Regions from separate parts of the Pseudomonas sp. KK18 genome, predicted to be linked through region 2. Evidence: predicted binding sites of a transcription regulator. Region 2 holds the regulator's gene; the other holds the start of a gene.

Region 1 (5,686 bases), 1.6 Mb from region 2:
GGCCGTCATCGCGGGCAAGCCCGGCTCCCACAGTGGACCGCTTACTCCAGAACAACACGGTCAACTGTGGGAGCGGGCTTGCCCGCGATGAGGCCCGAACAGTCAATCAACGAAACCGGTCAACCTCATGCCGCAAGCCCGCCGCCAGGGTCTCCAGTTCCTTGGCGGTGATCGCCAGGTTGGACACCACTTCACGCTGCTCGCTGTTGGCCAGGGCGATGCTCTGCAAGTTGCTGCTCAGCAGGGTCGCCGTGCTGCTCTGCTCCTGGGTCGCCGTGGTAATGGCCGCAAACTGCTGGCCCGCCGAGCGGCTTTGCTCGTCGATCCGCGCCAGCGCAGAGGCGACGTCAGCGTTGCGAGCCAGGCCTTCCTGCATCAGCACGTTGCCTTGCTCCATGGTGCTGATGGCGTTGCCGGTTTCCTGCTGGATACTCTGGATCATCCCGGAAATCTCATCCGTGGCCTGACGAGTGCGCGATGCGAGGTTGCGCACTTCATCGGCCACCACCGCAAACCCGCGCCCCTGCTCACCGGCCCGCGCCGCTTCGATGGCGGCGTTGAGCGCCAGCAGGTTGGTCTGTTCGGCAATCGCGGTAATCACCCCGACGATCCCGCCGATTTCCTGGGAGCGCTGGCCCAGGGTGTTGATCACCGTGGCCGTGCTGTTCAGCGCGGTGGCGATGTGTTCCAGGGACGACGACGCTTCCTGCATCGAGGTGCGGCCGATCCTGGTTTGCTGGGCGTTGTCCTGGGCCAGGCGCTCGGTGTTGCCCATGTTGTCGGCAATATTCAGCGAGGTGGCGCTGAACTCTTCCACCGCGCCGGCCATGCTGGTGATCTCGCCGGACTGTTGCTCCATGCCTTCGTACGCACCGCCGGACAAACCCGACAACGCCTGGGCGCGGCTGTTCACGTCTTCAGCCGCCTTGCGGATATGCGACACCATGGTCGACAGCGCTTCGCCCATCTGGTTGAAACTGCGGGCCAACTGGCCGATTTCGTCATGGCTGGAAACGTTCAGCCGTGCGCTCAAATCACCGGCGCCCAGGGCTTCGGCCTGACGCACCAGGTCGCCCAACGGCTGCAACTTGCTGCGCAGCAACCAGACCGCCGCGCCCACCGCCAGCAGCATCGCGAGCAAGCTGCCGATCGCCAGGCGAATCCCCACCGACCAGGTCACCGCGCGAATTTCGGCTTTCGGCATGCTCGCCACCACCGACCACGGGCCGCCTTCAAACGGCACGGCAACGCTGTAGAAGTCTTCGTTCTTGTCGCTCCAGAAACGGCCTTTTCCAGGTTTGGCGGCCAGGTCGAGCATCACCGGAATCGACTGATCCAGCGCCTGCACGCCAGCGGGCGGTACCAGCCAGTGCTTCTGTTCGTCCAGCAGCGCCAGGGAACCGGTCTGGCCGATGCGGAAACGCTTGAGGTTGTCGAACTGGGCGTTCTGCGCATCGGTGTAGTCGAAGCCGACAAATAGCACCGCAATCACTTTGCCGCTGGCGTCCCGCACCGGGCTGTACTGGGTCATGTAGGAGCGATCGAACAATACCGCACGGCCAACGTAGCCCTGCCCGCCCAGCAAGCGTTGATAGGCCGGATGCTGGTGATCCAGCGCCGTACCGATGGCGCGGCTGCCATCCTGCTTGGTCAGGGAGGTGCTGACGCGGATAAAGTCCTCGCCGCTGCGTACGAACAAGGTCGCCACGCCGCCGGACATCTGCTTGAACTCATCGACTTCAGCGAAGTTGTTGTTGAGCACTTCCTCGCCCAGGTACAGGCCCGGCGTCTGCACGCCCGCCACCGTCACCGGTTGCTCAGGGCGCGTACTCAAGCCGGCGCTGAAGCGCTTTTCAAACAGCCCGCTCAAACGCTGGGTACTTTCGCGCAAGGTGCTGTGGAAGGTATTGAGTTGGTCGGCCAGCAAGCGGGCCTCGCTGGCCAGGTGCTCCTCGCGGGTGTCGAGGTTGGCGGAATCCAGCGAACGCAACGCGAATACCGTGCTGCCGCTGATGACGACAGCCAGTATCACGGCGAGGGCAAGCCCCAGTTGAGAGGCAATCCGGGCGCGAGGTTGAGACATGAAGGCTCCTGGCCGAGGCCAGGATCATCCTGATCTCATAGCGCTGCTCGGCAAAATTCTAATAGGGGAAACGTTGCAGAACGGTAGTTCCAACAACCCTACTTCGGCGGGCAGGCTCAATACTTGAGCGAATCACAGGGGTATCGCGCAAACGATTGCTGGCCGGTGCGCAATCCACTCAGTCGAGGCGCTCGACCTGGGGCAATTCCATGGCCTGCACTTCGCCCTGGAGAAAGTCACCCAGCCGTCGCAAACGCTCGCCACCCGGCCGGGTCTTCGGCCACACCAGATAGTAATTTTCCCCACTGGCCACAGCGGTGGGCCATGGCAGGCTCAGGCGGCCCTGGGCCACGTCTTCGGCCACCATCAGCAAGTCGCCCATGGACACGCCGTACCCTCGGGCAGCGGCGATCATGCCCAACTCCAAGGTGTCGAACACCTGCCCGCCCTTGAGCGAAACCTGGGATGACAGCCCCATGCGCTCCAGCCAGTTGCGCCAGTCACGCCGGTCCGGCGTCGGGTGCAGCAGTTCGGCAGAGGCCAGGCGTGCAACGTCCCAGGGTCCGTCGCTCAACAGGTTCGGCGCGCCCACCGGAATCAGCAACTCCGGAAACAGGTAGCTGGCTTCCCAGTCCGGCGGGAAATGCCCGTTGCTCAACAACACCGCGCAATCGAATGGTTCCTGGTTGAAATCCACCTCATCGACGCTCATCCAGGCGCTGGTCAGTTGCACTTCATTGCCCGGCTGCAGGTGCCGGAAGCGACTGAGGCGCGCCAGCAGCCAGCGCATGGTCAGGGTGGACGGCGCCTTCATGCGCAAGATGTCGTCCTCGGCATTCAAGGTATGGCAGGCGCGCTCCAGGGCCGCAAAGCCTTCACGCACGCCCGGCAGCAACAGGCGCGCTGCCTCGGTGAGTTGCAAGGTGCGGCCGCTGCGCTGGAACAGGCGGCAGGCGAAATGCTCTTCCAGGGTACGAATGTGCCGGCTCACCGCACTTTGGGTAATCGACAACTCTTCCGCCGCCCGGGTGAACGAGTTGTAGCGGGACGCAGCTTCAAACGCGCGCAAGGCGTAAAGAGGAGGAAGACGACGAGACATGGCGAAAACTCCGACGGCGCAATATCGAAACCCTACCAGAATCATTCAGGCATGAGTTTTAATCATGCGAACCATCGGATTTATCCCTTTGTGCAATGCGCTGTGAGCGCCGAGAATCAACCCTTCCACCCTTCCCTGACTTTTTGAGCGTGATGATCATGCGGCATCCGGCACGTACCGAACTCTGGGCCATTCTGCGGCTGTCAGGGCCGCTGATTGCCTCACAGTTGGCCCACATGCTGATGGTGCTGACCGACACCCTGATGATGGCCCGCCTGAGCCCCGAGGCCCTGGCCGGCGGAGGCCTGGGTGCGGCGAGCTATTCGTTCGTGTCGATTTTCTGCATCGGCGTGATCGCTGCCGTGGGCACGCTGGTCGCGATCCGCCAGGGCGCCGGCGACATCGAGGGCGCCACCCGCCTGACCCAGGCCGGGCTGTGGCTGGCCTGGTTGATGGCGCTGGTGGCTGGTTTGCTGCTGTGGAAACTCAAGCCAGTGCTGCTGATGTTCGGCCAGACCGAAACCAACGTCGCGTCCGCCGGCCAGTTCCTGACCATCCTGCCGTTCGCCCTGCCCGGCTACCTGACGTTCATGGCCCTGCGCGGCTTCACCAGTGCTATCGGCAAGGCCACGCCGGTGATGGTGATCAGCCTGGGCGGCACGGTGATCAACTACCTGCTCAACCACGCGTTGATCGAAGGCATGTTCGGCCTGCCGAAACTCGGGCTGGTGGGCATTGGCCTGGTCACCGCCATCGTTGCCAACTGCATGGCGTTGGCGTTGATCTGGTACATCAAATACAACCGTGCCTACGACGCGTATCCGCTGCGCAAGGGTTTGCTGCGGCCCAACCTGCACTACCTGCGGGAACTGTGGCGCCTGGGCCTGCCGATTGGTGGCACCTATGCGGTGGAAGTCGGGCTCTTTGCGTTCGCCGCGCTGTGCATGGGCACTATGGGCAGCACGCAGCTGGCTGCGCACCAGATCGCCCTGCAGATCGTGTCGGTGGCGTTCATGGTGCCGGCGGGCATGTCGTACGCGATCACCATGCGTATCGGCCAGCATTATGGTGCTGGGCAGTTGCTGGAAGCGCGGCTGGCCGGGCGAGTTGGCATAGGCTTTGGCGCGGTGGTGATGCTGGGCTTTGCAGCGGTGCTGTGGTTGTTCTCGCACCCACTGATCAGCTTGTTCCTCGACCAGCATGACCCGGCGTTTCGCGACGTGATCAACCTCGCCGTCAGCCTGCTGGCGGTGGCCGCATGGTTTGAGCTGTTCGACGGCGTGCAGACCATCGCCATGGGCTGTATTCGCGGACTCAAGGATGCCAAGACCACCTTCCTGGTCGGGCTGGGCTGCTACTGGCTGATCGGCGCACCGGCCGCATGGTTGATGGCGTTCAATCTCGGCTGGGGGCCGACGGGCGTTTGGTGGGGCCTGGCCCTGGGCCTGGCGTGCGCGGCAGTCAGCCTGACCTGGGCGTTTGAACGGAAGATGAAGCGGATGATTCGCCAGGAGCCTGAAACCCACCAAGGATTTCAAGCCGCGCAGCCGGAGTAACGGCTGTACTCGGTCAAATGTGGGAGCGGGCTTGCTCGCGAATGCGGTGGGTCAGCCATGAATTGGTTGGCTGAAATACCGCATTCGCGAGCAAGCCCGCTCCCACATTTTTGATCGGGTTCACAACATCAGATCACGCCGCCCACCAGTTCCTGGCTGTCACCAAATGTCAGGTAGTCCACCAGTTCCGCCAACGGCAACGGCTTGCTGATCAGGTAGCCCTGGGCCTGATCGCAGCCGAACAACCGCAGCAACGCCAGTTGCTCGGCGGTTTCCACGCCCTCGGCGACCACTTCCAGGTTCAGGTTATGAGCCAGGTTGATCATGGCGTGCACCAGCTTGCGATTCTCTTCGCGCTCTTCCATGCCGCCGACAAAGCTCTTGTCGATCTTCAGCAAGGCAATCGGCAGGCTGTTGAGGTGCACGAACGACGAAAAGCCGGTGCCAAAGTCATCCAGGGAAAAGCGCACACCCAGGCGGCCCAGCGCATCCATGGTCTGCTTGACTAGGTCGCTGCGGCGCATCACGGCGGTTTCCGTCAGCTCAAATTCCAGCCACTGGGCTTCCACGCCGCGCTCGGCAATCAGCCGGCTGAGGGTGCTGAGCAGTTGGCTGTCCTGAAACTGGCGGAACGACAGGTTGACCGCCATGTGCAACGGCGCAATCCCGCGTTCGCGCAGGTCCTGCATGTCGCGCAGGGCCCGGGAAATCACCCAGTAGCCCAGCGGCACGATCAAGCCGCTCTGCTCGGCCAGCGGCACGAACTCGCTCGGCGGCAACAGGCCGCGCTCACCGTGGCGCCAGCGCACCAGCGCTTCCAGGCCGACGATATGCCCATCGTCGAGGTCCAGGCGGGGCTGGTAATGCAGTTCCAGTTCGTCACGGCGCAACGCCCGGCGCAGTTCGCTCTCAAGGTCGGCGAGGCTGCGGGCATTGCGGTTGATGCGT
Region 2 (5,686 bases):
CATGCAGCTGGAAAGCCTGGCCGGGCGCGGGATCAAATCCAGAAACTATTTGGTGCTTGCCACTACCAGCCAGAAGCAGGTATTGACCGCCGCCTACCACAGCTACAAGCGCTGCGGGCTGGCGGGTTGCATCCTGACTAAACTGGATGAGACGGCAAGCCTGGGCGAAGTATTGAGCCTGGCAATCAGTCATGAATTACCGGTCGCCTACCTGACCGACGGGCCGCGGATCCCGGATGATCTGCATCTGCCGCGCCGTCATCAGTTGGTCAGCCGGGCTGTCAGCGTGCAAATGCAGGAAGAACCCAGTGAGGAAGCTATGGCTGACATGTTTGCTGACCTCTACCACAGCCCGAACAAGCGAGTTGGCTGAGGCATCATGGCTTTCTATTTAAAAATGACAGTGAAAAGTATCTACATCGATGGCCTGCCAGCAGTTCGCGCGGCCAACTTATGTAGCCTGCGTCTAAGCAAGACAAGGTAAAGAAATAAAATGGGCAGCATGCATCCCGTACAGGTGATCGCGGTGACCGGCGGCAAAGGTGGCGTCGGAAAAACTAACGTGTCAGTGAATTTGTCCCTGGCCCTGGCAGAGCTTGGCCGTCGCGTCATGCTGCTGGATGCTGACCTGGGGCTGGCGAACGTCGACGTTCTGCTGGGACTGACGCCCAAACATACCCTGGCCGATGTCATCGAAGGCCGCTGTGAGCTGCGCGACGTACTGTTGCAAGGCCCCGGCGGGATTCGCATCGTGCCGGCCGCTTCCGGCACCCAGAGCATGGTGCACCTGAGCCCGGCGCAACATGCCGGCCTGATTCAGGCGTTCAGCGACATCGGCGACAACCTCGACGTGCTGGTGATCGACACCGCCGCCGGGATAGGCGAATCCGTGGTCAGCTTCGTGCGCGCAGCCCAGGAAGTGTTGCTGGTGGTGTGCGACGAACCCACCTCGATCACCGACGCCTACGCCCTGATCAAACTGCTCAACCGCGACTACGGCATGAACCGCTTCCGCGTGCTGGCCAACATGGCCCAAAGCCCGCAGGAAGGGCGGAATCTGTTCGCCAAGTTGACCAAGGTCACGGATCGCTTCCTCGATGTCGCCTTACAATACGTTGGCGCAGTTCCTTACGACGAGTGTGTGCGCAAGGCCGTGCAAAAGCAGCGTGCGGTCTATGAAGCGTTCCCTCGTTCGAAGTGCGCATTGGCGTTCAAGGCTATTGCCCAGAAGGTCGATACCTGGCCGTTGCCCGCCAATCCCCGGGGGCATCTGGAGTTTTTCGTCGAGCGATTGGTGCATCAGACGAGCGCAGGACCGGTGCTATGACAGCCAGCGGCTACAACCTTTACAAGAAGTCGGCACGTGACAGTCAAGTCGAATTGATCGAGCGCTATGCGCCCCTGGTCAAGCGCATTGCCTATCACCTGCTGGCGCGCTTGCCTGCCAGCGTGCAGGTCGAAGACTTGATCCAGGCCGGGATGATCGGCCTGCTTGAAGTGTCGACCAAGTACGACGCGAGCAAGGGCGCGAGTTTCGAGACATACGCGGGTATCCGTATCCGTGGGGCCATGCTCGATGAAGTGCGTAAAGGTGATTGGGCGCCGCGATCAGTGCACCGCAATACGCGGATGGTGAGTGACGCAATTCGCTCAATTGAAGCAAAAACCGGTCGCGACGCTAAAGATCATGAAGTTGCGGCCGAACTCCAATTGAGTCTCGACGATTACTACGGGATTTTGAACGATACCTTGGGCAGCCGGCTGTTCAGTTTCGACGACCTTTTACAGGATGGCGAACATGAAGGGCTGCACGAGGACGGCGCGAGTGCCCATCTCGAACCGTCACGGGACCTGGAAGATGAACGCTTCCAGAGCGCGCTGGCGGACGCGATAGCCAATTTGCCGGAGCGTGAGCGACTGGTGTTGGCGCTGTACTACGACGAAGAGCTGAACCTCAAGGAAATCGGTGAGGTCCTGGGGGTCAGCGAATCGCGGGTCAGCCAGTTACACAGCCAGTGCGCGGCCCGCTTGCGGGGGCGTTTGGGAGAGTGGCGAGCGCGCTGACAGGCAGTGTGGGGACACTGCGAACGATACCGTCCAGGCCCTGCGCCCGGACGGGCTTGGCCCGTGGTGCGCCCCCGGTAGTCCTTTTTGTGTAACGCCTGTTGATTGATATGGCGCGCCCAGGTGCTGGGCGCGTTTAAGACTGCTTGGAGGTCGAATTGGACAAGAACATGAAAATCCTCATCGTTGATGACTTCTCAACGATGCGGCGGATCATAAAAAACCTGTTGCGTGACCTTGGGTTCACTAACACGGTCGAGGCGGATGACGGTATTACGGCGATTCCGATCCTCAACAGCGGGAGCATCGACTTTCTGGTAACGGACTGGAACATGCCGGGCATGACCGGTATCGATCTGCTGCGCCACGTGCGCGCTGATGAAAAACTGCGCAGCCTGCCTGTGCTGATGGTGACCGCTGAAGCCAAGCGTGAACAGATCATCGAAGCCGCCCAGGCCGGGGTCAACGGCTACGTGGTCAAGCCATTCACTGCACTGGCCTTGAAAGAGAAGATCGAAAAGATCTTCGAACGCATCGGTCATTGATGCTGCCACGGGGGAGCTATGGAGCATAAAGAATCATCGCAGGCCGACTTTGAGTCGACCCTGAAAAAACATGCTCATCAACTCGTCGAAAGCCTTGAAAGAGGCCAGTTCGGCGACGCGGTGCAGTTAATCCATGAGCTCAACCAGACCCGTGACCGCGGCCTGTACCAGGAAGTGGGCAAGCTCACCCGTGAGTTGCACAGTGCGATAGTCAATTTTCAGATTGACCCGCACATGCCCCAGGCTGAGGAAATCTCGCAGATCACGGATGCCACCGAACGCCTGTCCTACGTGGTCAGGCTGACTGAGGCGGCGGCCAACCGCACCATGGACCTGGTGGAAAACGCCACGCCTCTGGTCAACGGTATGGCCAGTGAAGCCAAGGCCCTGAGCACTGACTGGGGCCGGTTCATGCGTCGGGAAGTGGGCGCTGAGGAGTTTCGTGAGCTGGCGCGTCGGGTCGAGGGCTTTTTGTCCCGCAGCGAGCAGGAAAACCGCACGGTTTCCAGCAACCTCAATGACATTCTGCTGGCCCAGGATTACCAGGACCTCACCGGTCAGGTGATCAAGCGTGTGACCCAACTGGTCACCGAAGTGGAAAGCAACCTGCTCAAACTGGTGTTGATGGCGGGCCAGGTCGACCGGTTTGCCGGCATCGAACATGACCGCGCAGCGATCCTTTCTGAAAAAGATCCACAAAAACACCTCGCCAAGGGTGAAGGTCCGCAGATTCATGCCGATAAACGTGAAGACGTTGTATCCGGGCAAGACGACGTAGACGATTTGCTGTCCAGTTTAGGCTTCTAAGGAGCACACCCATGAGCTTCGGCGCCGATGAAGAAATCCTTCAGGATTTCCTTGTAGAGGCCGGCGAAATTTTAGAGCAACTGTCCGAACAACTGGTCGAGCTGGAAAGCCGACCGGATGATGCGAACCTGCTCAATGCAATTTTTCGCGGTTTTCATACTGTAAAAGGGGGCGCCGGCTTCCTCCAGCTCCACGAGCTGGTGGAGTGCTGTCACATCGCCGAGAACGTGTTCGACATCCTGCGCAAGGGTGAGCGGCACGTCGACTCGGAACTGATGGACGTGATCCTGGAAGCACTGGACGCGGTCAACGGCATGTTCAGTGAAGTGCGCGAGCGCGCACCGATCACTGCCGCCACGCCGGAACTGCTGGCCGCTCTGGCGCGCCTGGCGGAACCTGCGGCCAACGCTCCCGTGGTGGAAGCGGTGGCTGAGCCGGTTGCCGAGCCTGCGGGCGACGTGACCGACAGCGAATTTGAACAACTGCTGGACTCGCTGAACGCCGTCAAGGCCGAAGCCGAAGCGCCGGCAGCCAGTGCGCCGGCCATGGTGCCGACCACCGAAGACATTACTGACGCCGAGTTCGAGTCGTTGCTCGACCAGTTGCACGGCAAGGGCCAGTTTGCCCCGGACGCGGTGGCCGCAGCGCCAGCGCCAACGGAAGCCGCGGCGCCCGTCAGCAATGAAATCACCGACGACGAATTTGAAGCGCTGCTGGACCAGTTGCACGGCAAAGGCTCGTTTGCCGCCGAGGCTCTGCCGGAAGTCGCCGCAACGGCCGCCGCGCCTGCGGCACCCGCTGCTGCGCCGGCCGCCGATGGACTGATCTCCGATCACGAATTCGAAGCCCTGCTGGATGAACTGCACGGCAAGGGCAAGTTCACCGAAGTGGTCGGCGCTGCTGCACCGGCTGCTGCCGCGGCTGTCGCAACACCGGCTCCTGCCGCCAAGGCTGCCGCGCCTGTCGCAGCGAAAGCGGCTCCGGCTCCGGCTCCAGCACCGGCCCGGGCTGCCACGGCTGCCCCGGCCCCGGACAAGCAACCGGCCAGTGAAGCCGAAACCACCGTGCGGGTTGATACCGCGCGCCTGGACGACATCATGAACATGGTCGGCGAACTGGTGCTGGTGCGTAACCGCCTGGTGCGCCTGGGCCTGAACAGTGGCGACGAGGCCATGCAAAAGGCCGTGTCGAACCTCGACGTGGTCACCGCAGACTTGCAGACCGCCGTCATGAAGACCCGGATGCAGCCGATCAAGAAAGTCTTCGGCCGTTTCCCGCGCCTGGTTCGCGACCTGGCACGCCAGCTCAAGAAAGAGATCAACCTGGAACTGGTGGGTGAAGAAACCGACCTCGACAAAAACCTTGTCGAGGCCCTGGCCGACCCGCTGGTCCACTTGGTGCGCAACGCGGTCGACCACGGTGTCGAGACGCCGGAAGAGCGCGAAGCCTCGGGCAAGAACCGCCAGGGCAAAGTGATCCTGGCGGCCGAACAGGAAGGCGACCATATCCTGCTGTCGATCACTGATGACGGCAAAGGCATGGACCCCACGGTACTGCGCAACATTGCAGTCAAGCGTGGGGTGATGGACAAGGACGCCGCCGACCGCCTCACCGACACCGAGTGTTACAACCTGATCTTCGCCCCGGGCTTCTCCACCAAGACCGAGATTTCCGACGTGTCGGGCCGTGGCGTGGGCATGGACGTGGTGAAGACCAAGATCAGCCAGCTCAACGGCTCGATCAACATCTACTCGACCAAGGGCCAGGGCTCGAAGATCGTCATCAAGGTGCCGTTGACCCTGGCGATCATGCCGACCCTGATGGTGATGCTGGGCAACCAGGCGTTCGCCTTCCCGCTGGTCAACGTCAACGAAATCTTCCACCTCGACCTGTCGCGCACCAACGTGGTGGACGGCCAGGAAGTGGTGATCGTGCGCGACAAGGCGTTGCCGCTGTTCTACCTCAAGCGCTGGCTGGTGGCTTCGGCCAAGCATGAAGAGCAGCGCGAAGGCCATGTGGTGATTCTTTCCGTGGGCACCCAGCGTATCGGCTTCGTGGTCGATCAACTGGTGGGCCAGGAAGAAGTGGTCATCAAGCCTTTGGGCAAAATGCTGCAGGGAACCCCGGGCATGTCGGGTGCGACCATTACCGGTGACGGTCGGATCGCGCTGATTCTGGATGTTCCGAGCATGCTCAAGCGTTACGCCGCACGGCGTATTTGATTCGGCCCGGGCAGGGCGGTTGTCCCTCGCCCGGCCTAACGGAGTGTT

What was found. Region 2 encodes FliA, which starts transcription of late flagellar genes. Its sites were predicted from a motif close to CTAAAGTTTNNNNNNNNNNNGCCGNTAA; they were not measured.
Region 1: the regulator FliA is predicted to act here: its motif matches at 2,184-2,211, upstream of V6607_RS31895 (methyl-accepting chemotaxis protein).

Annotation. Positions count from the first base shown of each region.
Region 1 covers NZ_CP146605.1:6,984,593-6,990,278, forward strand. The annotation lists gene V6607_RS31895 (methyl-accepting chemotaxis protein) at 107-2,083, opposite strand; gene V6607_RS31900 (LysR substrate-binding domain-containing protein) at 2,262-3,182, opposite strand; gene V6607_RS31905 (NorM family multidrug efflux MATE transporter) at 3,335-4,738, shown strand; gene V6607_RS31910 (bifunctional diguanylate cyclase/phosphodiesterase) at 4,867-5,686, opposite strand, start outside.
Region 2 covers NZ_CP146605.1:5,363,260-5,368,945, reverse strand. The annotation lists gene flhF (flagellar biosynthesis protein FlhF) at 1-373, shown strand, start outside; gene fleN (flagellar synthesis regulator FleN) at 494-1,327, shown strand; gene fliA (RNA polymerase sigma factor FliA) at 1,324-2,064, shown strand; gene V6607_RS24045 (chemotaxis response regulator CheY) at 2,235-2,609, shown strand; gene V6607_RS24040 (protein phosphatase CheZ) at 2,628-3,416, shown strand; gene V6607_RS24035 (chemotaxis protein CheA) at 3,428-5,638, shown strand.